DNA from 3 places in the Roseateles sp. T103 genome. Region 1 is predicted to be linked to each of the others. Evidence: predicted binding sites of a transcription regulator. Region 1 holds the regulator's gene; each other region holds the start of a gene.

Region 1 (10,197 bases):
CCGCGGCCTCCGCATGCCGCGCGGCGGTGTCTGCATCGGATCCCAGGTCCTGCAGCAGCACGACGAACTCATCGCCCCCCCAGCGGGCCACCGAGTCCTGGGCGCGCAGCGCGGACTGCAGGCGCTGCGCGATGCTGAGCAGCAGCCGGTCGCCCATGCCGTGGCCGAGCGTGTCGTTGAGTGACTTGAAGTTGTCGAGGTCGATGAACAGCACGGCGCCGCGCCGGCCGGTGCGCTGACTGCTGCTGAGTGCCTGACCGAGGCGATCCAGCAGCAGGCGGCGATTGGGCAGGCCGGTCAGCGGGTCGTAAAAGGCCAACCGTTCGATCTGCGCCTCGGCCTTCTTACGCTCGGTGATGTCGCGGATCAGGCCGATGAACACCACCTCGCCCTGGTGCTCGACGCGCGAGACGGCCAGGTTCATCGGAAAGATGTTGCCGCCCTTGCGGCGGCCATCGACATCGCGGCCGACGCCGATGACACGCGGTTGCTGCCCGCGCATGTAGTTGTGCAGGTAGCCATCGTGATGGCTGGCATCGGGCTCGGGCATCAGCATGCTGACGTTGCGGCCGATCACCTCATCCGCCGTGTAGCCGAAGATGCGGCTGGCGGCAGGATTGAATGAAGCGATGATGCCCCGGGCGTCTATCGTGATGACGCCGTCGACCATGTTGTCGAGGATGGCCTGGGTGTGTCGGGCCTGCTCGATCAGGCGAGCCTCGGCCTGTTTGGCGGCAGTGATGTCCAGATGCGTTCCGGTCATGCGTAGTGCGCGCCCCTGTGCGTCGCGCTCGATCACCCGGCCGTTGCTGTGGATCCAGCGCCAGTCGCCGTCGCGATGGCGCAGCCTGAAGTCGAGGGTGTAGACCGCGCTGCGGCCCTGCAGGCAGTCGTCCAGTGCCGCTTCGGTCAGGGCTTTGTCGTCCGGGTGCAGCAGTTGCTGCCAGGTCTGCACCGAGGGCTGCAGCTCGTCTCGGGTGTAGCCCAGCATTGAACACCAGCGCTCGTCAAACACCGCGTCGCCGCTATCGACCTGCCATTGCCACATCCCCAGCGCGGCACCGTCCAGCGCCAGCGCCATGCGCTGTGCGCTGTCGGCCTCCAGCTGGCGCTGTCTCAGTCGCATGGCCTCGACGGTCCGGAGCCGCCGCTCCCGCATCAGCATGCCCAGGATGGCGCCAAGGCTCAGCAGACCGGCGCTGGCGAGCAGCTGGTTGCGCTGGCGCTTCCAGGGGGCCTCCAGAGCGGCGACGGAGCGCCCCACCGCCACGACCAGCGGCTTGTCCAGATCGGCTCCGATATCCCGGCCATGCAATGTCCTGAGCGCGACCAGCCGCTCATCCTGACTGACCAGCGAGAAGCCGCGGATCACGGACGCATCCGCAGCGCCGCGCAAATGACGTTCCAGCAGCGAGTTGGGCTGGCTCAGCAGATTGCGCCCCAGCCAGCTGTCCTTATGCGGGCTGAGGCTGAACAGCAGGCCATCGGAATGTGCCAGCGCGCTCCATGTCTGCAAGTCACCGCGGGCTGAGTCCAGCATGAGGCGGAAGTAGGACGGATCCAGGCTGATCGCGATGCTGCCGGCGAAGCGCCCTTGCGCGTCCAGCAGGGCACGCGAGAGCGTCATCGTGTAAGCACCCAGTGCCGAGGTGAAGGGTGCAGAGACGAAGATGCGCTCGGCGTGCGGCTGTTGACGCGGCACCCGGAAGAAGTCGCGCTGGCTCGCGTCGATGCCGATCAGCTGCGGCGCCGAGCTGGCTTGGACGATGCCTTGCGCGTCGACGATGCTCAGCACCCGGATGCCCGGCATGGCCTTGGCCAATGTGCTCAGCAGGGGCCCAGCCTGCGCTTGCAGCGCCCGCGCGTCCCAGCCGGCATGGTCAGTGACGATGGTGCCCAGAGCGCCGCGCACGGCATCCAGCTGCTGGCTGACGATGCTGTCCAGCGTGCGCGCCTGGGACTGCAGCATGGCAGTCTCGCGCTCATAGAGCTGCTCGTGCTCGAGCGTCAGCCACACAGCCATGCCTGCCCAGGCGGCCGCGATGGCCGTCAGCAGCAGGCCCCAGCGGCGCTGCGACGGGCGGGAGAGCAGTTGCGGTCGAACGGACTCCATGACGATCGAGACAGCGTCTCAGGCGCCGTCGGCGTGCGAACAAGCAGGGTGTGACGGGGAGACGTGAGCGCTCGCCGGGCTGAGGCGGGCAGACGGCGGCGCCAAGGACCGCGGGCGCGGGATCAGAGGCTTTTGCGCAAATTGGCTGGCGCGATTTTAAGCGCCTCGCGGTACTTGGCGACGGTGCGGCGGGCGACCTGGATGCCCTGCTCTTCCAGCATCTGCGCCAGCGTGCTATCCGACAGCGGCTTGGCCGGATCCTCGGCGGCGACGAACTGCTTGATCAGCGCGCGCACCGCGGTGCTCGATGCATTGCCGCCGGCCTCGGTGGCCAGGCCCGAGCCGAAGAAGTACTTCAGCTCGAAGGTGCCGAAGCGCGTGGCCATGTACTTGGCAGTGGTCACGCGCGAGATCGTGGACTCGTGCATGCCCAGTTCGTCGGCGATCTCGCGCAGCACCAGCGGCTTCATCGCAAGCTCGCCATGGGTGAAGAAGCCCTTCTGCCGCTCGACGATGGCCTGCGAGACGCGCAGGATGGTGTCGAAGCGCTGCTGGATGTTCTTGATGAACCAGCGTGCCTCCTGCAGCTGCGCGCCCAGCGGCGAGTTGCTGATGCCGCCACGCGTGGCGCGCAGCGCCTGCGCATAGAGTTCGTTGATGCGCAGCTTGGGCGCGACCTCGGGATTCAGCATCACGCGGAACTCGCGGCCGACCTTCTGCACGATCACATCGGGGATCACCGCCTGCGCCTGGCCGCGCGCAAAACGGCGGCCGGGTTTGGGCTCCAGATGCGTGATCAGGCTCTGCGCCTCGCGCAGCAGCTCCTCGTCGGCACCGGTCAACGACATCAGGCGCTTCCAGTCGCGCTTGGCGAGCAGTTCCAGGTGCTTCTTGCAGATCAGGATCGCGATCGCCTGCGCCTCACTGCGCGGTTGCGCGCGCAGCTGCAGCGTCAGGCACTCGGACAGGTCGCGCGCGCCCACGCCGGCAGGGTCCATGCTCTGCAGCCAGGCCAGCGCGCAGCGCAGCCGGTCCAATACCTCGTCCTTGGACTCCGGGTCCGCGTCGGCGCCGAGCAGCGCATCGGTCAGCTCCTCGAGGCTGTCCTCCAGATAGCCGTCCTCGTTGAGCGACTCGATCAGCACGTGCAGCGCGGCCTTGTCCTCACGGCTGAGCATCATGCCGGCGAGCTGCTGTCCCAAATGCTCCTGCAGGCTGATCTCGGCCGACTCCAGCTCGCTGCGCTCGCCATCCTCGTCGCCCGAGCCGCTGCCGCTGCTGCTGTTGCTGGGCAGTTCGCGGATGCCGTCGAAGTCGTCGCCCTCGGTGCCGTTCTCCCAGTCTTCGCGCTCGGTGGTGCCGAAGTCTTCGGCGCGGATCTCGGCCGTGCTTTCGGTTTCAGTGCCGCCGGCGTAGTCGTCGCCGCCGTCGCTGTCGGTGCTGCTGCTGTTGCGGATCTCCGGCAGCTCCGGGGCGGGCGCGTCGCCGAATTCGTCCTCGGTCTCTAGCAGCGGGTTCTGCGCCAGCATCTGCTCGACTTCCTGGTTCAGCTCCAGCGTGGAGAGCTGCAGCAGGCGGATCGATTGCTGCAGCTGCGGTGTGAGCGCCAGGTGCTGGCTGAGGCGGACCTGCAGTGAGGGCTTCATCGCTGCGCCATCCCGGCCCTACATGCGGAAGTGTTCGCCGAGATAGACCTTGCGCACGTCGGCGTTGTCGACGATCTCCTGCGGCGTGCCCTCGGCCAGCACGGCGCCCTCGCTGATGATGTAGGCGCGGTCGCAGATGCCCAGCGTCTCGCGCACATTGTGGTCGGTGATCAGCACGCCGATGCCGCGCGCCTTGAGGAAACGGATGATGCGCTGGATTTCGAGCACCGCGATCGGGTCCACGCCGGCGAAAGGCTCGTCCAGCAGGATGAAGCGCGGCTGCGTGGCCAGCGCGCGGGCGATCTCGACGCGGCGGCGCTCGCCGCCGGACAGCGCCGGCGCCGGGCTGTCGCGCAGCTTCTCGATGCTGAGGTCGGCGAGCAGCCCTTCCAGCAGGTCCTTGATGCGCTGTTCCGGCAGCGGCCGGCCCTTGTCGTCGCGCTGCAGCTCCAGCACCGCGCGGATGTTCTCCTCGACGGTGAGCTTGCGGAAGATCGACGCTTCCTGCGGCAGATAGGACAGGCCCAGGCGCGAGCGCTTGTGGATGGGCAGGTTCTGCACCGGCTGGCCGTCGATGCGGATCTCGCCGGCATCGGCGCGCACCAAGCCGACGATCATGTAGAAGCTGGTCGTCTTGCCGGCGCCGTTCGGGCCGAGCAGTCCGACCACTTCGCCGCTGTGCACGTCCACATGGACGTTCTTGACCACTTTGCGCACGCCATAGCTCTTCTGCAGGCCTTCGGCCTCCAGCCGGCTGCTGGGTCCGGACTCCAGCGCCGGGCGGTGCTGCGTGGCGATGCCGGTCATGAAGGATTGCGCGGCACCGGCGGCACGGCCTGCAGCGGTACGGCCGAGGCCGGCGCCGCCGGCGCGGTGGCTTCGCGCGGCATGATGGTCATGCGCACCCCGCCGCGCGGGTTGGGTGAGGTCTGGCCGGCCTCGACGCTGACCCGCTCGCTGCGGTTGTCGTAGACCAGCACGGCGCCGCTGATTTCGCGCATCACCGTGCTGCCACGCAGGATGCGCACGATCGCAGCGCCGCTGAAGCGCACGGTGTCGGTCCGTGCGTCGTATTCGACCTGGCCGGCGGTGCCGGCGATGCTCTCGCCGGGCACGTCGCGCGCCTGGCGGAAGCTGACCGGCTCGCCTTCGCGCCCCTGCGCGATCGCCAGCACGAAACCGTCGCTCCTCTCGCGCACCGACAGCGTCTCGGCGCTGAGCTGCATCGTGCCCTTGGTGAGGATGACCTTGCCGCTGAACTCGGTGAGCTGCTTGGCCGCGTCGTGCAGGCCGCCGCGCTCGGAGACGATGTTCAGTGGCTTGTCGCGATCGGCCTTCTCCGCCCAGGCCGGCAGGGTCGCCAGCGCGCCGGCCAGCAGGGCCGGCGCCCAGCTTTGCAGCAGGCGCCTAGGGTTCAGGAGGGGGCAGGGCGGGTTCATGGCGGCACAGTTCTTGCAGGCCATTCTAGCCCTGCAAATCGGCCGCTCAGGCCTTTCCGGAACGGATCTGTTGGATCAGGTAGTCAGTCACGGCCAGTGCGCGCCGGCCGGACTCGATCTCGTTCAGGCGCTGGCCCGCGGCGGCGATGCTCGGCGCCGTCAGGAAGCGGCCGCCAATGCCGATCGCCGGCACGCCATCGATGCGGTAGCCCTCGGACAGCTTCTCGGCCTGCTGGCACTTGGTCTGCACGCCGAAGCTGTTGTAGGCCTGCTCGAACTTGGCCGGCTCGATGCCCAGCGGCGCCAGGAAGTCGCTCATGGCCTTGACGCTGTCCAGCGCACGGCCCTCGACATGCATCGCGGAGAAGATGCGGGCGCGCAGTTCCTTCTCCTTGCCCAACGCTTCCAACGCGTAGAACAGACGCTGGTGCAGCTTGACGTTGGCGCGGAAGGCCACATGCACATGACGGAAGCTGACGTCGGCCGGCAGCTTCTTGACCCACTCGCCCAGCATCGGCTCGAAGGCATTGCAGTGCGGGCAGCCATACCAGAAGAACTCGACGATCTCGATCTTGCCGGGTTGCGTGGGCAGGGGCGACGCCAGGCGGCGGAAGTGCGTGCCCTCGATCGGGCCGCCCTGGGCGCTGGCCAGTTCAGGCAGACCCAGAGCCAGAGCGCTGCCGGCAAGTCCCAGGCCGGCATTGAAATCGCGACGCTTCATCGGAGATCCTCGTTCGATGTGCAGATGGGGGAAGTCAGTGAACGCTGCAGGCGCGGGCGGGGCTGACGCGCCCGCTCAGCGCTGCACGCGGGCCAGGTTGGCCTCGATGCCGGCGGCCTCCAGCTTGCGCTGCAGCGCTTCGGCCTCATCGCGGCTTTCCATCGGGCCCATGCGGACGCGGTAGACGGTGCGGCCCGATTGCTCGCGCTCGTAGATCTTGGCCACGAAGCCCTGCATCGCCAACTTGGCGCGCTGGGTCTCGGCATCTTCGGTCTTGCCGTAGGCGCCGGCCTGGACATAGTAGACGTAGGGGTCGGCGCCGGCGGCGCTGGCCGCGGCGGTGGCTGGCTTGGCTTCGGTGCGCGCGGTCGACGCAGCGGCGGCTGCCGGCTTGGCGGCCGGTGCGGGCGCCGCGGCCTGTGGCGCCGGCTGCGCAGCCGGTGCCGCGGCGGAAGCCGTCGCCTGGGCCGGTCCGGGGGCGCCGCTGACCACGCCGCTGGCAGCTTTGCCGCCCCTGCCGGCCAGGCCAGCATTGGGGTCCCAGCTGCGATTGCGCTCGGCCTCCCTGGCGTCCTGCTCCGCGGTGCGCTGCGGCACCTTGTCGACAAAGGGGATGGGCACCTTGGTGACATAGAGCGCCACGCCCAGCGCGATGCCCAGACCCAGCAGCAGGCCGACGATCAGGCCGAGAACGAAGCCGCCGCGCTGGGCGCGCTGCGGGCTGCCTTCGCCGCTCTTCTTGCCGCTGCTGCTCTTGCTGTTGCTCATGCGTTCTCCGTGGTCTCGCGGGCCATCGCCTCCGGCGCGCTGACGCCCAGCACCGCCAGCGCATTGCGCAGCACCTGGCGGGTCGCGGCCAGCAGCGCCATGCGGGCGCGGGTCAGCGCGTCGTCGTCGGTGAGGAAGCGCTCGGCCGCATAGTAGCTGTGGAATGCGGCCGCCACATCGCGCAGGTAGAAAGCCACATCGTGCGGTGCCAGCCCCTCGGTGGCGCCGGTCAGCATGCGCGGGTAGTCGGCCAGCTTGAGCATCAGCGCGGTCTCGGCCGGTGCGCTGAGCAGGCCCAGCTCGGCGCCCGGCAGGTCGGCCTCGACGCCGCCGCTGGCCACCCACTGGCGGATCACCGAGCAGATGCGCGCATGCGCGTACTGCACGTAGAAGACCGGGTTCTCGTCGTTCTGCTTCAGCGCCAGGTCAACGTCGAAGACGAACTCGGTATCGGCCTTGCGGCTGATGAGGAAGAAGCGCACGGCGTCGCGGCTGGTCCAGTCGATCAGGTCACGCAGCGTCACGTAGGAGCCGGCACGCTTGGAGATCTTCACCTCCTGCCCGCCCTTGAGCACGGTGACCATCTTGTGCAGCACGTAGTCGGGGAAGCCCTGCGGGATGCCCACGTCCGCCGCCTGCAGGCCGGCGCGCACGCGCGCGATCGTGCCGTGGTGGTCGGTGCCTTGCACGTTGATGCACTTGGTATAGCCGCGCTCGAACTTGTTGATGTGGTACGCGACGTCGGGCACGAAGTAGGTATAGCCGCCGTCGGACTTGCGCATCACGCGGTCCTTGTCGTCGCCGTAGTCGGTCGAGCGCAGCCACAGCGCGCCGTCCTGCTCGTAGGTCTTGCCGTTGGCGACCAGCTTGGCCACCGTGGCTTCGACGCGGCCCGTGCTGTAGAGGCTGGACTCGAGGAAGTAGTGGTCGAACTTCAGGCCGAAGGCCTGCAGATCCAGATCCTGCTCGTGGCGCAGATAGGCGACGGCGAACTGGCGGATGCCGTCCAGATCCTCGGCGTCGCCCGAACCGGTGAACTCACGGTCGTCGGCCTTGACGGTCTTCTTCGCGGCGAAGTCGTCGGCGATGTCCTGGATGTAGTCGCCGTTGTAGGCGGACTCGGGCCAGCCGTCCATGCCGGGCTTCAGCCCCTTGAGGCGGCACTGCGTGGACTGGGCCAGCGTGGCGATCTGCACGCCGGCGTCGTTGTAATAGAACTCGCGCGTGACGTCCCAGCCCTGCGTGGCGAAGAGGTGGCACAGCGAGTCGCCCAGCGCGGCCTGGCGCGCATGGCCCACATGCAGCGGGCCGGTCGGGTTGGCGGAGACAAACTCGACCATCACATGCTGGCCGTTGGGCGGCCTGCTGCCGAAGGCGGCGCCGGCGTCCAGCACTTCCTTGACCACGGCCTGCTTGGCGGCGGGCTTGAGGCGGATGTTGATGAAGCCGGGGCCGGCGATCTCCAGGCTCTCGACCCAGGTCTGGAAGGCTGCGCGGCGCTGCAGCGCGTCGATCAAGGCCTGCGCCAGCTCGCGCGGGTTCTTCTTCAACGGGCGCGCCAACTGCATCGCGGCGGTGCAGGCGAAGTCGCCATGGCTGGCCTGCTTGGGGGATTCGAAGGCGGCTGCCAGGTCGCTGCCGGGGCTCAGTTCTTGGATGGCCTCGCCCAGGGCGGCGAGCAGGTCCTGCTTGGCTTGGATCATGGGCGGGGATTCTACGTATCGAGGCGTCAGTATGATGAGGCCCATGTCCACACTCGACCCAGGACTGCCTGCAGACACCACGGCCGACCTGCCGAAGTTCATCGGCAAGTACCGCGTGCTGCGACGCCTGGGCGAGGGGGCGACCAGCGATGTGTTCCTGGCGCGCGACGACTTCCATGACGTCGAGGTGGCGGTGAAGCGCGTGCGCGCCTGGGCGACCGGCAGCCGCGGCGGCGCGGGCGACACCTTCCCGATTCGCTTCTACGCGGCCGAGGCCGCACTGGCCGGGCGGCTGCAGCATCCCAACGTGGTGCAGATCCTCGACGCCGTGCCCGACCCGGATGCGCCGTATCTGGTGATGGAGTACGTGCCCGGTGTCACGCTGAAGAACTTCTGCCGCAGCGACCGCCTGCTGCCGCTGGACCAGATCGTCGAGCTGGGTTTCAAGTGCGCGATGGCGCTGTCCTATGTGTTCCGCCAGGGGCTGATCCATCGCGATGTCAAGCCAGCCAATTTGCTGGCGGTGCTGGACGCGCAAGGCCAGGTCACCGATGTCAAGGTCAGCGATTTCGGCAGCGCGCTGAACCTGAACTCCGACGCCACCCAGGTGCATCGCGTCGGCTCGCTGGCCTATATGCCGCCGGAGCAGATCGAGGGCGGTGACGTCGATTGCCGCGCTGACATGTATTCGCTAGGCGCCGTGCTCTACCACCTGGTGGCTGGGCGCCCGCCCTTCGATGCGCCCAGCCAGATGGCGCTGATGCATCAGATCTACCACCAGGCGCCGGTGTCGCTGCAGGGCCAGCGCGCCGGCGTGACGGCCGAGCTCGATGCGGTGATCCTGAAGGCGTTGGCCAAGCACCCGAGCGAGCGCTATGCGGACTGGGACAGCTTCGCGCGCGCTCTCTCCGAGCTGGTGTCGCGCCAGCTGGTGCCGCTGGCGCGGCTCTATGAGGTGAAGGACTCGGAGCGCTTCAATCTGCTGCGCGAGCTGGAGTTCTTCGCCGACTTCGGCGATGTGGACCTGTGGGAGGTGGTGCACCGCGCGCGCTGGCGGCGCTTCCCGGTCGATCATGCGCTCTACAAGAAGGGGCAGGAGGGCAACACCTTCCACATCATCGCCCAGGGCGAGGTGGTGGTGTTCCGCGATGGCGCCAAGGTGGCCACGCTGGGCAAGGGTACCTCGGTCGGCGAGATGGCCTATCTGGCGCCGAATCCCGACCTGCGCCGGCACAGCACCGACATCAAGGTCAGCGAGCTCTGCACGACGATCTCGTTCACGCCAGAGTCGCTGGGCATGCTCAGCCCTGAATGCCAGCATCGTTTCGACCGTGCCTTCATCCAGGTGCTGGTGCGGCGCCTGCATGCGGCCCACGAGCAACTCTCGCATCCGCGGCGCATCATGTAATCGCGCCGGCATGCCGCTGCGTTACGCTCCGGCAGGGCTTGCTGCAGATGGCAAGACCTGACCCCAACTGACCAACTCGGAGCCGATACACCATGCTCAAGCACACCCTGGCCGCGCTGCTGGCCGGTCTTGTCCTCGTCGCATCCAATGCTCAGGCGGCTGATGCCACCCAGGCCTGCGAGGCTCAGGCGGCAGAGAAGAAGCTGGCTGGCGCCGCCAAGACGAGCTTCGTCAAGAAGTGCGTCAGCGATGCCGGCGGGGCCGCACCCGAAGCCGCCTGCGAGGCCAAGGCAGCAGAGAAGAAGCTGGCCGGCGCTGCCAAGACCAGCTTCGTGAAGAAGTGCGTGAGCGATGCCGGTGGTGCAGCAGCTGCGCCGACGCCCGAAGCGGCCTGCGAGG
Region 2 (10,197 bases), on a different contig from region 1:
CCATCAGCGCCGACAGCGTCAGCTGTGCGCCGGTCATGCCCGCGCTGAGGTCGGCGCGCAGCAGCGGCAGGGCCGGCAGGTAGAGGTCGGTGCTGACCGGCTGCAGGCCCAGCAGCAGGCTCAGAGCGAGGATCTGCCAGCCGGGCGTGGGCATCGCGGGCCTGGCGCCCTCGGCGGGCGTGCTTTGCGCTGGCATGGCGTCGCGGCTCAATCGAAGCGCTCCCAGGGCGCGAGGTAGCGCCACTGGCCCACCGGCAGATGGCCGAGGTTGATGCGGCCGATGCGCACACGCTTGAGGCCGACGACCTTGAGCCCGACCAGCTCGCACATGCGGCGGATCTGCCGCTTGCGGCCTTCGCGCAGCACGACGCGCAGCTGGTCCTCATTGATCCAGCTGACCTTGGCCGGCTTGAGCTGCACGCCGTCGAGCTCCAGCCCGTGGTTCAGCAGGGCCAGGTCTTGCGCCGGGAAGCGCGACATCGGCGAACCCTCACCCTGGTACTCGACGCGCACCAGGTATTCCTTCTCGATGCTGGAGTCGTCGCCGATCAAGAGCTTGGCGATGCGGCCGTCCTGGGTCAGCACCAGCAGGCCGGTGGAGTCGATGTCCAGCCGCCCGGCGGGGGCGAGACCGCGCGCATGGCCGGGCTGGAACTTCAGGCCCGAGGGGTCGTCCTTCCAGTGCTTGTCAGACTTGACCAGCACCGATGCGGGCTCATAGCCGTCCTCGGCCTGGCCGGAGACATAGCCGATGGGCTTGTGCAGCAGGATGGTGACCTGCTTGGCCTGTTCCTTGTGCGCGGCCGGGTCGATCTGGATGACGGCATCGGGGCCGACGCGCAGGCCCAGCACCGCCAGCTTGCCGTCCACGCGCACCCAGCCGGCGGCGATCCACTCATCGGCCTCGCGGCGCGAGGCCATGCCCAGCTGCGCCATGCGCTTGGACAGGCGTTCGCCTTCCTGGCCGGTATCGACCTCGTCGCCGTCGTCATGCCGGCGCACCGGCGCCTGACGAGGAGGGCGGGCCGGTGGCGGCGGCGTGGCCGCACCGGGGCGGGGGGCGGTCGCACGACGCTGGTCGCGGCGAGGTTCTTGGGGCGTGTCCTGGCGGGCATCCTGGCGCGAACCCTGGCGGGGATCGAAGCGCGAGTCCTGCCGCGAACCCGGCCGCGAATCGTCACGGTTAGCGCGACGCGAATCCCCGCGCGGGGCTTCACCGCGCGAATCGAAGCGGGGCTCCTGTTCGCGGCGGAAGCTGCCTGCGGGCTTCTTGCCTGCACCAGCAGCGCTGCGCTCGCCGGACTTGAAGCTCGACTTGGCCGCGGGCTTGGCTCCCGGTCGGCCGGTCGGCTTGCCGCGCGCTGGGGGTTCGGCGCGCGAGGCCTCCTGCTCGGCGCGGCGTTGCTCCCAGGCGGCCTGACGCTCGGCGCGCTCGGCCTGGGCCTGGGCCAGCGTCGGGCGCGGCTTGGCCGCGCCCTTGCCGCGCACCGGCGCACGGCGCTCGCCGGGTTTGGCTGAACGCTCGTCGGATGGCTTGGAAGCGGGTTTCTTCTTCAGGGTCAATGTGGCCATGACGGCTCCAGGTACTTCGGGCTTGCTAGCAGGCTGCGTGTCGGGTCGATGCTCAGCGGCCGCGCAGGAATAGCGCGTCGAGTTCGCGCATGCTCAGCTGGCGCCAGGTGGGCCGGCCGTGGTTGCATTGATCGGCGCGTTCGGTGCGTTCCATATCGCGCAGCAGCGCGTTCATTTCGTCGAGGGTCAGCTGGCGATTGGCGCGCACCGCCCCGTGGCAGGCCATGGTGGCGAGGATCTCGTGCTGCGCACGTTCGATGGCATGGCTGGCGTCGTACTGCGCCAGCTCGGCCAGCACGCCGCGCGCCAGCTCGACCACGTCGCCGCCGGCCAACGCGGCAGGCCGCGCGCGCACCGCCAGCACGCGTGAGGACAGCGGCGCGATGTCCAGCCCCAGGCGCTCCAGCGTGGCGGCCTGCGCTTCGGCGGTGGCGATCTCCTGCGGCGTGGCGGCGAAGGTCACCGGAATCAGCAGCGGCTGCGACTCGATGGCTGCAGTGCCGAGGCTGGCCTTGAGCCGTTCGTAGACGACGCGCTCGTGCGCGGCATGCATGTCGACGACGACCAGGCCGTGGGCGTTCTCGGCGAGGATGTAGACGCCTTGGATCTGCGCGATCGCGCGGCCCAGCGGCCAGTCGCCCGAGGGCAGCGGGCTTGCGGGCGCGGCAGGCATGGTCATGGCCGGCTGCTGCGGCGCATAGAGGGTCTCGACTTCGGCCAGCGCCAGCCCGACCTGCTCGCTGCTGGGCACCGGCGGACGCCAGGGCGACGCAGCGACGGCGTAGCCGGGGGCTGCAGGTTCGGCGGCCACGGCGGCCGGCTGGCCGAACCAGGCTGGCGGACGGCCGGGCTCGGGCTTGTAGCCGGGTACGGCGGCAGCAGCGGCTATCACCTGCGCTGGCGTTGGTGTGGCTGGGTTGTCGCCAGCGCGAGAGAGCGCCAGCGCGTCCTGCACCGCATGGCGCACCGCCTGGTGGATGGCGCGTCCGTCGCGGAAGCGCACCTCGATCTTGGTCGGGTGCACGTTGACGTCGACCAGCTCCGGCGCGATGTCGATGAACAGCACGTAGCTGGGCTGGCGGTTGCCGTGCAGCACGTCTTCGTAGGCAGAGCGGATGCCATGCGCGATCAGCTTGTCGCGCACATAGCGGCCGTTGACGTAGACGTACTGCATGTCGGCACGGCTGCGCGCTGCCTCGGGCAGACCGGCGCGGCCATGCAGATGCATGGGGCCGACGCTGGCGTCGAAGGGCCGGCTCTCGGCGATGAAGTCGGCGCCGAGCACGTCGGCCACGCGCTGCTCGGCGCTGGCGGCGCGCCACTGCTCGACCAGCTTGCCTTCATGCCAGACGGCGAAGCTCACGTCGGGGCGGGCCAGCGCATGGCGGCGCACGGCCTCCACGCAGTGGGCCAGCTCGGTGGCGTCGGTCTTGAGAAACTTGCGGCGCGCCGGCGTGCTGAAGAAGAGCTCGCGCACCTCGACGCTGGTGCCGCGCGAGCGCGCCGCGGCAGCCAGTTCGCCCGAGCGGGCATCGAGCCGGTGCGCATGCGGCGCGCCGTCGCAGCGGCTGGCCACGGCCATCTCGGCGACCGAGGCGATGGCGGCCAGTGCCTCGCCACGGAAGCCCATGGTGGCGACCGACTCGAGCTCGTCCAGCGTGCGGATCTTGCTGGTGGCGTGGCGCTTCAGCGCCAGCGGCAACTCGTCGACCGGGATGCCGCAACCGTCGTCCTCGACGACGATGGCACGTACGCCGCCGGCGAGCAGCTTGACGTTGATCTGCGTGGCGCCCGCGTCCAGCGCGTTGTCGACGAGCTCGCGCACCACCGAGGCCGGTCGTTCGACGACCTCGCCGGCGGCGATCTGGCTGATCAGTTCATCGGGAAGCTCCCGGATCGCGCGGCGGCTGCCGTGCGCGGCCTGGGCGGCGCCGGGGGAGGGGGATTGCATACCCCCGGATTGTAGGGAGTCCAGCCTGCGCCGCTGTGCGCACACAGATAATGCGCATCATGGAAATCGCCAGCTTTCTGATCGACTTCATCGTCAACGTCGACAAGCACATCGCTGCCTTCGTCCAGGCCTACGGGCCCTGGGTGTATGCGCTGCTCTTCCTGATCGTGTTCGTCGAGACAGGTCTGGTCGTGATGCCGTTCCTGCCTGGCGATTCGCTGCTCTTCGTCGTCGGCACACTGTGCGGCGCCGGACTGATGAGCCTGCCGTTGGCCATCGCCGTGCTCTTGGTTGCCGCCATCCTCGGCGACCAATGCAATTACAGCATCGGGCGCTACTTCGGCCCCAAGGTCTTCAAGTGGGAGCAGTCGCGCTTTTTCAACCGTGCCGCCTTCAACGCGGCGCATCTGTACTACGAGAAGCATGGTGGCGTGACGATCATCATTGCGCGCTTCATGCCCTTCATCCGCACCTTTGCGCCCTTTGTCGCCGGCGTCGCCGAGATGAACCGCAGCAAGTTCACCTTCTACAACGTGGTGGGCGCGCTGATCTGGGTGATCGGCATCAGCGTGGTCGGCTATCTGTTCGGCAACCTGCCCTGGGTGCAGCAGCACCTGGAAAAGATCATCTGGGCGATGATCATCGTGCCCGGTCTGCTGGCAATCTGGGGCGGCTGGAAGGGCAGCCGCGCCAAGCCGGCTTGAGGCTTGCGGGCTCAGCTGCCCGCGTCGACCGCTGCGGGCAGGCCGGGTAAAGATGCGGCCGCGCGTACGGCGCGCAGCACGGCGATTGCCGTGACTTCGGCTGCCAGTGCGCCGAGCAGTGCCAGATTGCCCGAGATGCCCGAGCCGCCGGTGGCCAGCGCGAACATCACATCGCCATCGAAGGGCGTGTGCACCGGGTTGATGCTGCGTGCCAGGCCGTCGTGCGACATCTGCGCCAGCTTCTTCGCCTGGCTCTTGCTGAGCTTGGCGTCGGTGGCGACGATGCCTATCGTCGTGGACATGCCGGTCAGCAGCATGGCCGGCACGCGGCCCTGGAGCAGGGCGCTTGCGGTGCCCAGCGGCTTGCCATCGTCGCCGCGTGCGCCGGCGACGGTGCGTCCGGTCGACGGGTCGATGACGTCACCGACGGCATTGACCGCCACCAGTGCGCCCACGGTCACGCCATGGACGGTCACCGACGCGGAGCCGATGCCGCCTTTCATCGCCCGCTGCGGTCCGAAGAGCTTGCCCACGCTGGCGCCGGTGCCGGCGCCAGCATTGCCTTGCTCGGGCGGCGCACTGGTGGCGGCCTCGCAGGCGGCGTAGCCGGCCGCTGCGTCCGGGTGGATGGCCCGGTCGCCGAGCCAGAGGTCGAACAGCACCGCTGCCGGCACGATGGGCACGTGTGCCGGGCCGACTTGCAGGCCATGGCCGCGCTCGGCCAGCCAGCGCATCACGCCGCTGGCAGCATCGAGCCCGAAGGCACTGCCGCCGGTGAGCAGGATCGCGTGGACCTGCTCGACGGTATTCTCTGGCGCCAGCAGGTCGGTCTCGCGCGTGCCGGGCGCCGCGCCACGCACGTCGACGCTGGCGACTGCACCTTGCTCGCAGAGCAGCACGGTGCAGCCGGTCGGCCGGCGTGGATCAGAAAAATGGCCGACCCGCAGGCCGGCCACATCGCAGATGGAATCGGGCGGGAGCGAACTCGATCCGGCAGCAGTGATGTGATCCATGCTCCGGATTCTGCTCGCTCGCGCCCGAGCGGTGCCTCGCTCAGGCGAACACGCCGGCCGTGTCTTCCATGCGGTTGCTGACCTCGCCGAGGTGATGCAGCGTGTCGCCGTACTGCATCTCCATCGTCGTCAGGCGCTTGAAGTAGTGGCTGCCGATGTACTCGTCGGTCACGCCGATGCCGCCGTGCAGCTGCGTGCACTGCTGGCCGACGAAGCGCATCGACTGGCCCAGCTGCACCTTGGCCTGCGAGATGGCACGGCGGCGCGCGGCAGCCGGCTCGCCCAGCTTCAGCGTGGCGTAGTAGCTCATTGAACGCGCCAGCTCCAGCTGCATCTTGATGTCGGCGATGCGATGGCGCAGCGCCTGAAAGCTGGAGATCGCCACACCGAACTGCTTGCGCGTGTTCAGGTACTCGGCGGTCAGCGCGACGAACTTGTCCATCGTGCCCACGGCTTCCGCGCACAGCGCGGCAATGCCGATGTCGTTGGCGAGCTCGAGCACGGCCAAGCCCTCATCGGCGCCGACGAGCAGCGTGGCCGGGGCCTTGTCCAGCTTCAGATCGGCGGCGCGCGAACCGTCCTGCAGGTGGTAGCCGCGCGTCGTCACGCCGGGCGCGCTGCGCTCGACCAGATAAAGCGCAATGCCCTGGCCGCTGCGTGCCGGCACGATGAAGGCATCAGCCACGTCGCCGGCCGCCACCAGGCTCTTAGCGCCGGTCACCGTGTTGCCGTCGGCGCTGGCCTCGACCAGATCGAGGCGGTAGCGCGCCTTGCGCTCCTGCTGGGCCAGCACGACGAGTGCTTCGCCAGCGGCGATGCGCGGCAGCCACTGCTCCTGCACCGACTGCGCTGCCTTGGCCAGCACGGCCGGAGCGACCAGCGCGGCTTGTGCATAGGGTTCCATCACGATGCCGCGGCCCAGTTCCTCCATCACCACCATCGCATCGACGGCGCCCAGGCCCATGCCACCATGGGCTTCGGGGACGGTCAGGGCCGCGAGGCCGAGTCCGGCCAGCCCGTCCCAGGCTTCGCGCGAGAAACCGCCTTGTTTGACGATGGCGCGGCGCTGCTCGAAGCCATAGTCCTTGTCGACCCAGCGACGCACGGCGTCACGCAGCGATTCCTGGTCTTCGGTGAAATCGAAATCCATGATGTCTTGTCTCCTCAGCCCAGAACCGTCTGCGCAACGATGTTGCGCTGCACTTCGTTGGAGCCGCCGTAGATGGTGGTCTTGCGGTAGTTGAAGTAGTGGCTGGCCAGCGGCGCGCAATGGGCGGCGCCGACATGGTCGCCCTGCCAGCCGGCTTCCATGGCCTCATGAATGAAGGGCAGGGCGTAGGGACCGGCAGCCAGCATCATCAGCTCGGTATAGCGCTGCTGAATCTCGCTACCGCGGATCTTCAGCAGGCCGGCGACGTCCAGGCTCTGCTTGCCGCTCTTCTCGGCGGACAGCACGCGCAGCACCATCATCTCGAGCGCGACGATGTCGACTTCCAGTTGCGCGATCTGGTCGCGGAAGCGCTGGTCTTCGTAGACGCCTTCGGCCTTGGCGATGCGCTTGAGACGCTCGAGCTCGCGCTTGGCGCGGTTCACGTCGGCAATATTGGTCCGCTCATGGGCGAGCAGGTACTTCGCGTAGGTCCAGCCCTTGTTCTCTTCACCGACGAGGTTTTCGAGCGGCACCTCGACATTGTCGAAGAACACTTCGTTCACCTCATGCTCGCCATCGAGCATGATGATGGGCCGCACGGTGACGCCTGGCGACTTCATATCGATCAGCAGGAAGGAGATGCCGGCCTGCGGCTTGACCGTGGGGTCGGTGCGCACCAGGCAAAAGATCCAGTCGCCGTACTGGCCCAGCGTGGTCCAGGTCTTCTGACCGTTGACGATGTACTTGTCACCCTTGCGCTCGGCGCGCGTCTTCACTGAAGCGAGATCGGAACCCGAACCCGGCTCGCTGTAGCCTTGGCTCCACCAGACTTCGCCGCTCATGATGCCTGGCAGGTGTTTCTGCTGCTGTTCGGGCGTGCCGAAAGCCATGATCACCGGCGCGACCATCACCGGCCCGAAGGGCACGACGCGCGGCGCACCAGCCAGCGCGCATTCCTCTTCGAATAGGTGACGCTGCACGGCGTTCCAGCCCGGGCCGCCGAACTGCTTGGGCCAGGCCCAGCCATGCCAGCCCTTTTTGCCCAGGATCTTGGCCCAGCGCTGCATATCGTCCTTGCTCAGACGCAGCGCGTTGTGCACCTTGTGGCTGATGTCCTTGGGCAGGTTCTCGGCCACCCATTGACGGATCTCGGCCCGAAAGGCGAGTTCTTCTGGGGTGAAGTTCAGGTCCATGCGGTCTGTCTCCTTTTCGCAGGGCCCTGTTTTAGCACGAGCGTGCTTTTTTGAGCTGTCCCGGGCGGGACAGGCTGATGAAGCCTTTCGGAGCGGACAAACAAAAAGAGCACCCCGGGGGGTGCTCCTACTGGTTCGGCATGCGTTTCAGCAAGTCGAGGACACTGGCTTGCGTCGACGCACCCCGAGGGCTCCGAGGATAGCGATGCCGACCATCGCAAGTGTCCCCGGCTCAGAAACCTGGCCTGGCACATCCTTGCTCGCGACGGAGAACAGCTTCACATAGTCGAGCACGGAGTCAAAGTTTCCGCCACCGCCGAAATTGCTGTTGTAAGCGCTGACCAGCCACCAACTCGAAACGACGTTGCCCGAATTCCAATTGCTGCGGGTAATGTCAACAGAAGACGAAGACGTAGCGACGTCCGGCGCTTGGTCGCCGAGATTCCTGATCAAGCTCCATCCGTTACCAGCCCCGCCGCTCGTCAGGTTGGCCGCAGTTTTTCCCTGAATCACCGGCGCGCCCCCGCCATTGCCGGTATAGGCCATGACGGTGATGTCCGCGTCACTCTGGTTCCAGCCAACAGTAATACTGTCCAGCGCAACGGCCGTGTCAAACTTCAGCAAGATCAAGTCGGGTGTGTTTGCTGCAGCGGGATCGTTGTCCATCGCATGCTGTGGGCTGCCCGGGCTGAGCCCCTCGTTCTGACTGGCCACACCAAAACCGCTGCTACCCTGAGGGGATAGGTACGCAGTTTGATAATTTGTGGTCGTGACGTTGTTCACTGTCTGGGTCCGCGCACCCCATGCGCTGGCCGTCACCTTGTTTCCGGCTACCGAACCAGCGCAGCTCCAGCTGTTGCCAAACGTGTCTTTGTTCAACGCTGCCTGATTGGCGGCTGAACCAACGCATGAAGAGAAGTTCCAGGTGGAAGCCGCCATAGCAGACGAGGCCAAGGAGCCAAGCGCGCAGCTCAACGCAATGCTCAAGATGCGTTTATGTGTCTTTGCGGTCTTCATGATGAGCTTCCTTGTCTAGATCCTGTAGCACTAGTGCACTGGGTGTTCAGTCACGTAACTGCAAATTTCGGGCCAACTTCGATAACTTCCTTGGAATCAAGGCTTTACTGCGCGAACTCAGGACCCATTGCGGCCAAGTGTAAGAGAACTCGACAACAGGAAAAGGGCTTTCACCCCTCACTTGAGGGTTCGCATCAATTCCTTTGCCTCGACCGAGCTGGGAAATGCAGCCTCATTGCCAAGGATCGCAGTCAATTCATCGCGCGCTTCCTTTGTGCGGCCCGCCTTTGCCAGGACTGCGGCCAAGTGATAGCGAATCTCCGGGTGACTCGGCTCACGTAGCCTGGCGTCCCTGAGAAGCTGAAGCGCCCTCGACTGATTCCCTGCCAAATGATTGGCCCAGCCAGCCGTGTCAATCACTGTTGCACTTTGAGGAGCAAGCTTCAGCGCCTGCTCTGCGATGCTCAGCGCACCTGGATCGTTCAGCCGCATCAGCGCGTTGGCGAGGTTGTTCAGAAGCTCGACATCGTTGGGTTGGGTCTTGAGGGCTGCCTCATAGACACGACGCGCGCCAGCAAAATTTCCACCTCTCGCATGCGCGTCGCCCAGCGCCTTTTGCACCTGTAGATCGCGTGGGTTGGTCTTCAGCCAGCCTTCCGCGAGAGCAATGGCCGGCTTGCCGTTGTCCTGGCCAGCAAGCACGCCGAACAGCCGTAACAGACTGGCCGACGACTTTTCCAGTTCATGGGCGCGCCGCAGGGATTCCGTCGCCGGACCGATCTGCTTGCGACTGAGTGCGACTTCGGCCATCAGGGTGTGGCCAGTGGAACGCTTGGGATGGCTGGTGATGATTTGTGCCGCCCGTCGTTCCGCCTTGGCGGTTTCGCCAAGAGCCAACTCGACCTGCGTCATGAGCGCTGAAGCAGAAAGATCCCCAGGTTGGACGCTGAGAGCCTTGTCCAGCGCATACGCTGCGCCTGCAAGATCTCTGGCTTCGACCAGCGCGCCGGCAATCTGGACTTGCTTGGAGGCCTCGAACCCCGCGCGGCGGGACGCGTTGGCAAGCGTGCTTCTCGCGCCTGCCAAATCGCCGTTGGCAAGCTGTGCTGCACCATAGGCCTGAAGTGCCTCGACGTCCTCCGGCAGCTTGGCAAGCAATTGCTTTGCAGCATCGAGCGCCTTCGGCGCGGAGCCCTTGCGCAGATGCCAGGCGACCAAGGCCGAGTTGGCACGGGTCTGACGCTGGTTGCTCGCCTCGGCAGCGCTCTCCAACCATTTCAAAGCCTCATCATCTCGGCCTGCCGCCTCGTTGACCAGCGCCATCTCGAACAAGGCATCCACGTTACGGTCCTGCTCCTTGAGGACGGCGGCAATGCGCTGGCGAGCAGACTCGAAGTCCTTCGCCGCGATATCCACGCGTGCCAGACCGAACCGCGCCTCGGTCAATAAAGCGTCGAGCTTCAGTGCCTGCTCAAAGCTCGAGCGTGCCCCCTTAACATCCCGCAACTGCAGCCGCACCGTACCCTGTACGGTCAACATGCTTGGGTTGTTCGGATTGGACTTGACCAGGCCTTCAGCCAACTTTGCCGCTTTGTCC
Region 3 (10,197 bases), on a different contig from region 1:
GGCCGAGTAGTCGCCGCCGGCGGTGAACATCAGCAGCTGCTCGACCAGGCCGGTGCAGGAGCCGCAGGACGCGCTGGCCTTGGTGTGCTTGCGCACCTCTTCCAGCGTGAACAGGCCTTTTTCCTTGATCGCCTTGCAGATGCTGCCCTTGGTGACGCCGTTGCAACCACAGACCTCGTCGCTGTCGGCCATCGCCGCAGCCTTGTTCTGGCCCTGGTGGCCGCCGTCGCCGATATTGCTTTCGCCGAACATCAGCTTGTCGCGGATGTCGTGCACCTTGCGGCCGTCGCGCAGCAGCTTGAAGTACCAGCTGCCGTCCACCGTGTCGCCGTAGAGGCAGGCGCCGACCAGCTGGTCGTTCTTGATCACCAGCTTCTTGTAGACGCCGGCGAAGGGATCGCTCATCACGATCTCCTCGGTGCCCTCGCCGCCCATGAAGTCGCCGGCAGAAAAGAGGTCGATGCCGGTGACCTTGAGCTTGGTGCTGGTCTGGCTGCCCTGATAGCGGCCGATGCCAAACTCAGCCAGGTGCGTGGCGCAGACCTTGCCTTGCTCGAACAGCGGCGCCACCAGGCCGTAGGCGATGCCGCGGTGCGCGGCGCATTCGCCCACCGCGTAGATGCGCGGGTCGGTGACGGTCTGCAGCGTGTCGGTGACGACGATGCCGCGGTTGCAGTGGAGGCCGGCGCTCTCGGCCAGCTCGGTGTTGGGGCGGATGCCGGCGGCCATCACCACCAGGTCGGCGGGGATCTCGCTGCCGTCCTTGAAGCGCACCGCCATCACACGACCGTCCTTGTCGCCGATCAGCGCCTCGGTCTGCGTGGCCAGGCGGAACTTCAGGCCGCGCTCCTGCAGCGACTTGCGCAGCAAGTCACCGGCCTGGTCGTCGAGCTGGCGCTCCATCAGCCAGTCGCCCAGGTGCACCACGGTCACCTGCATGCCGCGCAGCATCAGGCCGTTGGCCGCTTCCAGGCCCAGCAGGCCGCCGCCGATCACCACCGCGTGCTGGTACTTGGCCGCGGCATCGATCATCGCCTGCGTGTCGGCGATGTCGCGGTAGGCGATCACGCCTTCCAGGTCCTTGCCGGGCACCGGCAGGATGAAGGGATTCGAGCCGGTGGCAATCAGCAGGCGGTCGTAATCGGCTGTGGTGCCGTCCTCGGCCACGACCTGGCGGCGCACGCGGTCGATCTTCGTGACCTTCTTGCCCAGGTGCAGGGTGATGCCGTTGTCCTCGTACCAGGCCAGCGGGTTGAGGATGATCTCCTCCAGCGTCTGCTCACCGGCCAGCACCGGCGACAGCAGGATGCGGTTGTAGTTGGGATGCGGCTCGGCGCCGAACACCGTGATCTCGTACAGATCCGGCGCGATCTTCAGCAGCTCCTCCAGCGTGCGCACGCCGGCCATGCCGTTGCCCACCATCACCAGCTTCATCTTCTTGGTCGTCGTCATCTCGTCATCTCCGGGCAAGGCTCCGCCCGGCCGCCGTCCGCGCGGCGGTGCAGGCGAAGGCGTTGTCTGTCAGGCCGCGGCTTCCACGTGCGCCGGTCGGCACGAGATGCCGTCCGGCCCTTGCCGCTCGTCGCCAAGGCCGCCGGGCCTTGGCTCGGTAGCGGGCGCGGCGTGGCGCGTGTAGAGGAAGTCGATCACCGCCTTGCGCGCGGCGATGTAGCGCGGGTCCTCGGCCAGCACCACGCGGTCGCGCGGGCGCGGCAGGTCCACCGCATGGATCTCGCCGATGGTCGCGGCGGGGCCGTTGGTCATCATCACGATGCGGTCGGACAGCAGCACCGCCTCGTCCACATCGTGCGTGACCATCACCACCGTGCTCTGCGTGCGCGCGACGATCTTCAGCAGCTCGTCCTGCAGCTTGGCGCGCGTCAGCGCATCCAGCGCGCCGAAGGGCTCGTCCATCAGCAGCACCTTGGGCTCCATCGCCAGCGCGCGGGCGATGCCGATGCGCTGCTTCATGCCGCCGGAAACCTCGTGCGGGCGCTTCGCGGCGGCATGGCTCATGCCGACCAGGTCCAGCGCGGCGGCGGTGCGCTCGTGCAGCTTCTTCTTCGATTCGCTGCGGCCGAACACCGATTCGACGCCGAGGTAGATGTTCTCGGCGCAGCTCAGCCAGGGCAGCAGCGAATGGTTCTGGAACACCACCGCGCGCTCGGGGCCGGGGCCGGCGATCTCGCGGTTGTCGCACAGCAGCGCGCCGTCAGTCGGCTTCAGCAGTCCGGCGATCAGGTTCAGCAGCGTGCTCTTGCCGCAGCCCGAGTGGCCGATCAGCGTGATGAACTCGCCGCGCTGCACGGTCAGCTTGATGTCGCGCAGCGCATGGAAGCGGCCCTTGCGCGTGTTGAACACCATCTCGGCGCCCTGCACTTCGATGAAGGGCTTGGTCGTGCTGTTGCTCATGATGCGTATTCCTCCTGCCACTTCAGTCGTCGAACGAGAAACGCTTGGCCAGGGCCATCAGCGCCTGCTCCAGCACCAGACCGACGATGCCGATCACGAAGATCGCGATGATGATGTGCTGCACGTTGAGGTTGTTCCACTCGTCCCAGACCCAGAAGCCGATGCCCACGCCGCCGGTCAGCATCTCCGCCGCGACGATCACCAGCCAGGCGGTGCCCACCGACAGGCGCACGCCGGTCAGCATGTAGGGCAGCACCGCGGGAAAGAGGATCTTGGTGATGATCTTCCACTCGCTGAGGTTCAGCACGCGGGCCACGTTCAGGTAGTCCACCGGCACGCGCTGCACGCCCACCGCGGTGTTCACCACCATCGGCCAGATCGAGCAGATGAAGATGGTCCAGATCGCCGCCGGGTTCGCGCTCTTGAAGACCAGCAGGCCGATCGGCAGCCAGGCCAGCGGCGACACCGGCTTGAGCAGGCTGATCAGCGGCGCCACCATGTTGTTGGCGAACTGGAAGCGGCCGATCACGAAGCCCAGCGGAATGCCCACCGCCGCGGCCAGACCGAAGCCCAGCCCCACGCGCTGCAGCGAGTTGAGGATGTTCCAGCCAATGCCCTGGTCGTTCGGACCGTTGCGGTAGAACGGGTCGGCAAAGAGCTTGACCGCCGCCTCCCAGGTCTGCAGCGGCGTCGGGAAGCTGCCGCCCTTTTGCGTCAGCAGCGCCCAGATGCCGATCAGCAGCGCAATGCCGATCACCGGCGGCAGCACGCGCAGCCAGACACCGCGCCAATCGATGCGCGCTACCGGCGCGGCAGGCTGGGGTGCCGCGGCCGCCGGTGCGGCAGCCGGCTTGGCCGTGGCGGCCTGCTTGCCCGCCTCGAGCGCTTCGCCAGGGGAATGAAATACAGCGGAGACCATCGTCAACTCCCTGCCCGCTCAGGCTTTGACTTTGAAAGAATCGGCGTACTTGGCCGGGTCCTTGCCGTCCCAGACCACGCCGTCGATGAACTTGCTGGAGCGCATCGGGTCTTTGGGCACATTGACCTTCAGCGCACCGGCAGCCTGCTTGTAGAGCTCGATCTGGTTGATCTGCTTGGCCACGCCCAGGTAGTCCGGGTGCTCCTTGATCAGGCCCCAGCGCTTGTGCTGGGTGAGGAACCACATGCCGTCCGACAGGTAGGGGAAGTTCACCAGCCCGTCGTTGAAGAACTTCATGTGGTTGGGGTCGTCCCAGGTCTTGCCCAGGCCGTTCTGGTAGCGGCCCAGGATGCGCTGGTTGATCGCCTCGACGCCGGTGTTCACATAGGCCTTGTCGGCGATGGTCTCGGCCATCTTCAGCTTGTTTTGCAGGCCTGCGTCGATCCAGCGGCTGGCCTCCAGCACAGCCATGATCACGGCGCGCGCGGTGTTCGGATACTTCTTCACGAAGTCGCCGGTGGTGCCCAGCACCTTCTCCGGATGGTCCTTCCAGACGTCCTGCGTGGTCACCGCGGTGATGCCGATACCGTCCATGATGGCGCGGTGGTTCCAGGGCTCGCCGACGCAGAAGCCGTCCATATTGCCGACGCGCATGTTCGCCACCATCTGCGGCGGTGGCACGGTGATGACCTTGGCGTCCTTCATCGGGTTGATCCCGGCGGAGGCCAGCCAGTAGTACAGCCACATCGCGTGCGTGCCGGTGGGGAAGGTCTGCGCGAAGGTGTACTCGCGCTTGTCGGTGCTCATCAGCTTGGCCAGCGAGGCGCCGTCCACCGCGCCCTTGTCGGCCAGCTTCTTGGACAGCGTGATCGCCTGGCCGTTGTTGTTCAACGTCATCAGCACGGCCATGTCCTTCTTCGGACCGGACACGCCCAGATGCACGCCGTAGATCAGGCCGTAAAGCACATGGGCCATGTCCAGCTCGCCGTTGACCAGCTTGTCGCGCACGCCGGCCCAGGAGGCTTCCTTGGTGGGGATGATCTTGATGCCGTACTTCTTGTCGAAGCCCAGCACCGAGGCCATCACCACGCTGGCGCAGTCGGTCAGCGGGATGAAGCCGATGCGGACCTCTTCCTTCTCGGGCTTGTCCGAGCCGGCGGCCCAGGCGCCGGGGGCCAGGCCCGACACTGCGGCGGCCGCGCCGCCGACCAAGAGCTTGCGACGCTCTTCACTCATCAGACCACCCTCCTTCTTCGCACCGTTGACAGCAGACATGGATAGCTTCCTCCGCATCAGAAAAACAAAAAGGACAAAGGCGTCGCGATCGACACCGCCCCGGCGGGGGGCAGCGCAAATCGGACGCCTTTGTCCTAGAACTTTGTCGAGAGCGAGGCCTACGCCGTTGCAGGCCTCAGCCTCTACTCAGCAGCTTCCGTGCCAGGCCATTCGCCAGCCATTCGCTGCACATCTGCACCGATTGCAGGCACAGGCACCGTTCCGGCGCCTTGGCTTGGTGCATTGCGGCAACGCGCCTGCTCAAGAAGAGCGCAGCAGGCTGTGCGCCTCGACGATCTTCTCGGCCAGCTCGGCCAGCTGCAGGCCGCGGTCCATGGCCATGCGGCGCAGCTTCTTGTAGGCCGCATCCTCGTCCAGGCCCTGCTCGCTCATCAGGATGCCCTTGGCGCGGTCGACGTGCTTGCGCGCGGCCAGCTGCGCCTGGGCCTTGCCGAGCTCCTCGCGCAGCGCCAGATCCTGCTCGAAGCGCGCGATCGCCACCTGCAGCACCGGCGCCAGCCGGTCGGGCTGCAGACCGGCCACCACATAGGCGCTGACGCCGGCGCGCAGCGCCTGGCGCATCGGGTCGTCGCTGGCGTCCTCGGCGAACACCACCACCGGACGCGGCATGCGCTCGTTGAGCGCGGCGAGGTTCTCCACCGTGTCGCGCGTCGGCGACTCGCTGTCGACGATGACCACGTCCGGCCGCAGGTTCAGCACGCAGTCGTGGATCAGCGTGGCCTGCTCGATCACGCCGACCACGTCGCAACCCAGCCGCGTGAGCTCCTCGCTGATGGCCTGCACGCGGTGGGCGCCATCATCGATCAGCAGCACGCGCAGGCCCTGAGGGCTGCTGCAAAGTGGGTCGCCGGCTGACTTGGGCATGGCTGCGTGGGTAAACAGATCAGATGGAAGCGGGAGCTGCGGTGCGTGTTGCACCGCAATATACGTGCCGGACCGCCCTGCCTCCGTGAGGCAGGCTTCACCATTCGGCAAGCCAGCCCTGCAGCCTCGCGGCCCCCTCCATAGAATGGCGCCGCGCCAGCCCTGCACGCCATGCCCATCACCCTGTTCCACTGCCTCAGTGCCCGCTCCTTCCGCCCCCTGTGGGCTCTGGAAGAACTGGGGCTGCCCTACACGCTGCGCCTGCTGCCCTTTCCGCCGCGGGTGCACGACAAGAGCTACTTCGAGCACAACCCGCTGGGCACCGTGCCGCTGCTGATCGATGACGGCGACGGGCCGGATGCGGTGCGCATGAGCGAATCGGCCGCCATCTGCCAGTACCTGGCCGCGCGCCATGGCGCCGGCACGCTGGACGTGGGCGTGGCCGAGGCGGACTACGGCGCCTATCTGAACTACCTGCACTTCGGCGAGGCGACGCTGACCTTCCCGCAGACCCTGGTGCTGCGCTACCGCTTCTTCGAGCCGGCCGAGCGCCGTCAGCCCCAGGTGGCCGAGGACTATGCGAAATGGTTTCTCGCCCGGCTGCGCACGCTGGAGCCGCGACTGCAGCAGCACGAATGGCTCTGTGGTGGACGCTTCAGCGCCGCCGACATCTCGGTGGGCTATGCGCTGCTGCTGGCCCAGCACCTGGAGCTGCATACGCAGTTCACGCCCGCGGTCGCCGCCTACTGGCAGCGGCTGCAGCAGCGGCCGGCCTACCAGCGCGCACAGGCGCTGCAGTTCGAGGCCGCACGGGCGCAGGGCGTGCCGCTGATCGCCGCACCCGACCTGCGGCCCTGAAGGCGCGACGATGGACTCGGTTTCGCAGATCGCGCTGGGCGCTGCCGTCTCGGTGGCCGCGATGGGCCGCCGCACCGCGCTGTGGAAGGCCGCCGCCTGGGGCGCGGTCTGCGGCACGCTGCCCGATCTGGACGTGCTGATCGACCATTGCGACGCGCTCAGCAATATGGTGCTGCATCGCGGCGACAGCCATGCGCTGTTCTGGCTGAGCCTGATCGCGCTGCCGCTGGGCGCAGCGATCGCCACGCTGCTGCGCGAGCCAGCGCTGCGCTGGCGCTGGATGCTGGCCAGCTGGCTGGCGCTGGTGACGCACCCGCTGCTGGACGCGATGACCATCTACGGCACGCAGCTGCTGCGGCCCTTCTCCACCGAGCCGCTGGGCCTGGGCAGCGTGTTCATCATCGACCCGCTCTACACGCTGCCGCTGCTGATCGGCACCGGCATCGCGCTGCGCGGCAAGGCTCTCGCCCTGCGCTGGAACGCGGCCGGGCTGCTGCTCTCCTGCGCCTACCTGGGCTGGAGTGCCGTCGCGCAGCAGCAGGTGCTGCACACCGCACGCGCCAGCCTGCAGGGCGAGCCGCACGTCGAGCGGCTGATGGCCTCGCCCGCGCCCTTCAACACGCTGCTGTGGCGCGTGGTCGCGATCACGCCGGACAGCTATCTGGAGGGCTATCACTCGCTGATCGCGCCGCATCAACCGCTGCGCTTCACACGCCACGACCGCGGCGCGGCGCTCTACGAGACGCTGCGCGAACACCCGCCGGTGGCCACGCTGGCCGCCTTCAGCGATGGCTTCTTCAAGCTGGAGCGCAGCGATCGCGGCGAGATCCTGATCGCCGACCTGCGCATAGGTCAGGAGCCCGACTACTTTTTTCGCTTCGTGGTCGCGCGCGAGCAGTCGCCGCTGCAGCTGCTGGACCGCCCCGAGGCAGCCGGCCGCCGCCCCGAGCCGGGGCCGGCACTGCGGCAGCTGTGGCGCAGGCTGTGGGGCGAGCCGCTTGGAGCCGCGCAGCCGGATCGATAGGAAGACGGCTGGCGGCCAGGCGCGGCCACAGATGAAGCTCAGCTGCGCGAGAGGCCTGACTGCAGCAGACAGCTGACCATGGGAGCGCTCCGGCCCACCTCGGGTTTCCTGGCGTGGGATCGCGCCGACCTAACGTGGCAATATGTGGCCCAGGGAGGCCTTGCGGCGCACGAACCGGGGAGTAACAAGCTGCCGGGTTTTCCGTGCTTTTCGCAGCCTTGCTATGCAGCACCAAGAGACTGGAACCCGTGGAATATCAACGATTTGGATCGCTCGACAGTGCAGTAGCAGGGTCGATAGCGACCACGTCAGGGCGCACGCGCAGTCGCCCCGCATCACGTTGGGCGTCTTGAAGTCATGCCCATGCCGCGACCGCTGAAATGGATTCTGTGGATTGTTGGCACCCTTGCGTCCTTAGCAGTCGGCGCAGTGCTACTGATGGCTTGGCTTTTCTCCGGGCTGGTTGGTGAGCCGAGCAAAGACGAAGTTGCTCGTGTCGTGTCGCCGTCCGGAAAGGTTGATGCCGTACTTCTCGAGACCAATGGCGGAGCTACAAGTTCATTGGGGTATGAAGTCTTCGTCGTGGAACACGGGGCTCAGCCTTCAGGCTCGCCCGCAGTTTCGCTATATGGTGCTGTTCGAAATCAACACGCCTATGGCGCAAACCTTAGCTGGCCATCGTCCAACTCACTGGCCGTCGAGTATCTGAGCGCAAAGTCCGCCAAGGTCAATGCACACACTCAGTCTGTTGGAACGCAAGCTATCCACATCACTATTCGAGAGGGGGCAACCGACGAGGCTGCTCCGCCAGGGGGCATGCTTCACAACCTGCGGGGGCGCCAATGACATTCCGATCAACCCATCATTCCACCGGACCTGCGCGAGAAGCCGCGCAGGTCCGGTGAATTCCGACGTTAGGCCACGCAACAACGGCTCGTTCCAGTCGTACGCAGAGAACATGGACCAGAGGTATCGCATCCCCGCCGCCGCCCTCATCGGGCTCGGTACGGGCTACCTCGCAGGAGTAACAGTTGCGTTGTTCACCCTTTCCGACCCTCACGAAGCGCTACTTCAGGCGCTCTGCGCGGGCCTTGCCGGCTCAATCGCCATAGCAAGCCTTGAGACTCTGCCTAAGTCGTGGAGATGGAAGCGATCTGCTCTCGCTGCAGCTCTCGCGCCTGTCTGCTACGCAGCCTTCGCGTCAGTCTTGGTCGACAAGCCGATTGACTTGACCGACACTGCTGCCAAGTCCTTCAGCTACGCTCTAGTGACTTGGCTGTTCGCACATCGCTTCCTCGCATCAACGCTCTCGGTTCTTGTGTACTACGTTGCCCGCATCCTCTCCCGATTGACCAGCTAGAAGATTTTGACAAGCCACAGGATGAAGGCGTGGTCTAACGACGGTGAGAAAAAGAATATGTCAGTCCTCTATCGCATCGCTTCGAAGTATTCGCCAAAGGCAACGGCTGTACTAGCTCTGGGTTCATTGATTGGAGGTGGCCTTGTGCGTCTTCTGACGCCATCCTCTTTCGTGCTCTCGGCCTTCGTGGGTCTCCTGGCTTGTCTGTTGCTCTGCGCATTCCTTGTTTCACTGGGGCAGCGCGACCCTTTAACGTGGCACCGCGTATTGACCTACCCGCTTGGCGTTCTCGGCCTTTGGTCAGTGCCCCCGCCGGCAAGCCCTGCAAGTCTTCGTGGCAATCTGTTTGTCGTGTCCGCTTTAGCATTTGCCGGCTTCGTGCTTGTGCAGTACATACTTCAGTAGAAACAGGTGCGGCGGCATGCCCCACTGCTCCGGTCAACTCTGACGTTGAGCGACTGCTTTGCGCCACTCAGTTCGGCGATACGAACATCCGCACCGGGTCTATGACCCCCACAGCTCGCGGACGCACAGCCTCTGCCCTCGTCCTCCTGCACCGCCAAGAAGCTCACGCTCGATGGCGGGCTGCCGACACCTAGCGGATGCCGCGGACGAAGCCTTGCACTTCGTCGGCCACTGTCGCGTCGCGACCGAGCCAGAGGTGGCCGCCGTCGGGGAAGATCACCAGGCGCGCCTGGGGCATCTGGGCGGCAATGTCGCGCGCTGTCTGTGCAGTGCCGAAGCGATCGTCCTCGGTCGAGACGATGAGGGCCGGCATCGTGATCTTTGTGAAATCCATGCGTGCAGGGTGGCCGGCCTGCTGGCCATCGTTCAGCAGACCGCGCACGCGTGCCGAGATGGGCAGCAGCTCGTGCAGCACGGTGAAGGCGCGCTCGCGCTCGGCGGGCGTTACCCGATCGAGCAGCGCGGGATCGGTGGCGAGCAGGGTGCCGATCAGCAGGCGCGGCATGGTCTGCTCGGCCAGCCAGAACAGCAGGTCGGAGCTGAGCAGCCGGCGCACCAGCCAGGCCTGCAGCGGGGTGAATTCAACCGGGTCGCGGTCGCGCACATTGGCCGCCGGCACCAGCAGCACCAGGCCGGCACAGCGCGCCGGGTGGCGCAGCGCGAACTGGCTGGCGCTCAGCGCACCGGCCGAACCGCCGACCACCGCGATGCGCTCGATGCCCAGCTGGTCGAGCAGGGAGGCCAGTGCATCGGCCTGTTCGGCCAGCGAAGGGTCAGCGGGAAAGTCGCTGCGCAGATAGCCAAAGCGCGATGGCGCAATCACGCGCAGCCCGCGCGCCACCAGCGCATCGGCGAAGCGCAGACCCTGGTCGAAGCCGCCGCCGGTGCCGTGGATCATCAGCACCGGCGGAGCGCCGGCGTCACCCGCCACCGCGTATTCGAGCTGGCCCCAGCGGGTCTGCAGCACCAGGCTGCGCCCGCTGACACGCTCTCGCGCTG

Evidence for each region. Region 1 encodes sigma-54, which starts transcription at its own class of promoters, with help from an activator protein. Its sites were predicted from a motif close to TGGCANGNAANCTGCTTT; they were not measured.
Region 2: a site for sigma-54 is predicted at 8,658-8,675, ahead of xdp1 (exosortase-dependent surface protein XDP1). Genes of this name have one in related genera too.
Region 3: a site for sigma-54 is predicted at 5,544-5,561, ahead of AC2EBS_RS09755 (ANTAR domain-containing response regulator). Genes of this name have one in related genera too.

The regions. Positions count from the first base shown of each region.
Region 1 is NZ_JBXVVS010000005.1:240,684-250,880, reverse strand. It holds gene AC2EBS_RS15540 (bifunctional diguanylate cyclase/phosphodiesterase) at 1-2,113, opposite strand, end outside; gene AC2EBS_RS15535 (RNA polymerase factor sigma-54) at 2,236-3,759, opposite strand; gene lptB (LPS export ABC transporter ATP-binding protein) at 3,778-4,566, opposite strand; gene lptA (lipopolysaccharide transport periplasmic protein LptA) at 4,563-5,198, opposite strand; gene AC2EBS_RS15520 (thiol:disulfide interchange protein DsbA/DsbL) at 5,245-5,919, opposite strand; gene AC2EBS_RS15515 (SPOR domain-containing protein) at 5,995-6,687, opposite strand; gene argS (arginine--tRNA ligase) at 6,684-8,390, opposite strand; gene AC2EBS_RS15505 (serine/threonine-protein kinase) at 8,434-9,798, shown strand; gene AC2EBS_RS15500 (hypothetical protein) at 9,891-10,197, shown strand, end outside.
Region 2 is NZ_JBXVVS010000001.1:1,032,489-1,042,685, forward strand. It holds gene AC2EBS_RS04485 (multidrug effflux MFS transporter) at 1-196, opposite strand, end outside; gene AC2EBS_RS04490 (pseudouridine synthase) at 208-1,572, opposite strand; gene mutL (DNA mismatch repair endonuclease MutL) at 1,625-3,523, opposite strand; gene AC2EBS_RS04500 (DedA family protein) at 3,583-4,227, shown strand; gene AC2EBS_RS04505 (P1 family peptidase) at 4,239-5,240, opposite strand; gene AC2EBS_RS04510 (acyl-CoA dehydrogenase family protein) at 5,281-6,390, opposite strand; gene AC2EBS_RS04515 (acyl-CoA dehydrogenase family protein) at 6,405-7,583, opposite strand; gene xdp1 (exosortase-dependent surface protein XDP1) at 7,731-8,600, opposite strand; gene prsT (XrtA/PEP-CTERM system TPR-repeat protein PrsT) at 8,778-10,197, opposite strand, start outside.
Region 3 is NZ_JBXVVS010000002.1:727,266-737,462, forward strand. It holds gene nirB (nitrite reductase large subunit NirB) at 1-1,452, opposite strand, end outside; gene AC2EBS_RS09740 (ABC transporter ATP-binding protein) at 1,522-2,412, opposite strand; gene ntrB (nitrate ABC transporter permease) at 2,435-3,331, opposite strand; gene AC2EBS_RS09750 (CmpA/NrtA family ABC transporter substrate-binding protein) at 3,350-4,567, opposite strand; gene AC2EBS_RS09755 (ANTAR domain-containing response regulator) at 4,868-5,491, opposite strand; gene AC2EBS_RS09760 (glutathione S-transferase family protein) at 5,663-6,349, shown strand; gene AC2EBS_RS09765 (metal-dependent hydrolase) at 6,360-7,373, shown strand; gene AC2EBS_RS09770 (hypothetical protein) at 7,737-8,219, shown strand; gene AC2EBS_RS09775 (alpha/beta fold hydrolase) at 9,329-10,197, opposite strand, start outside.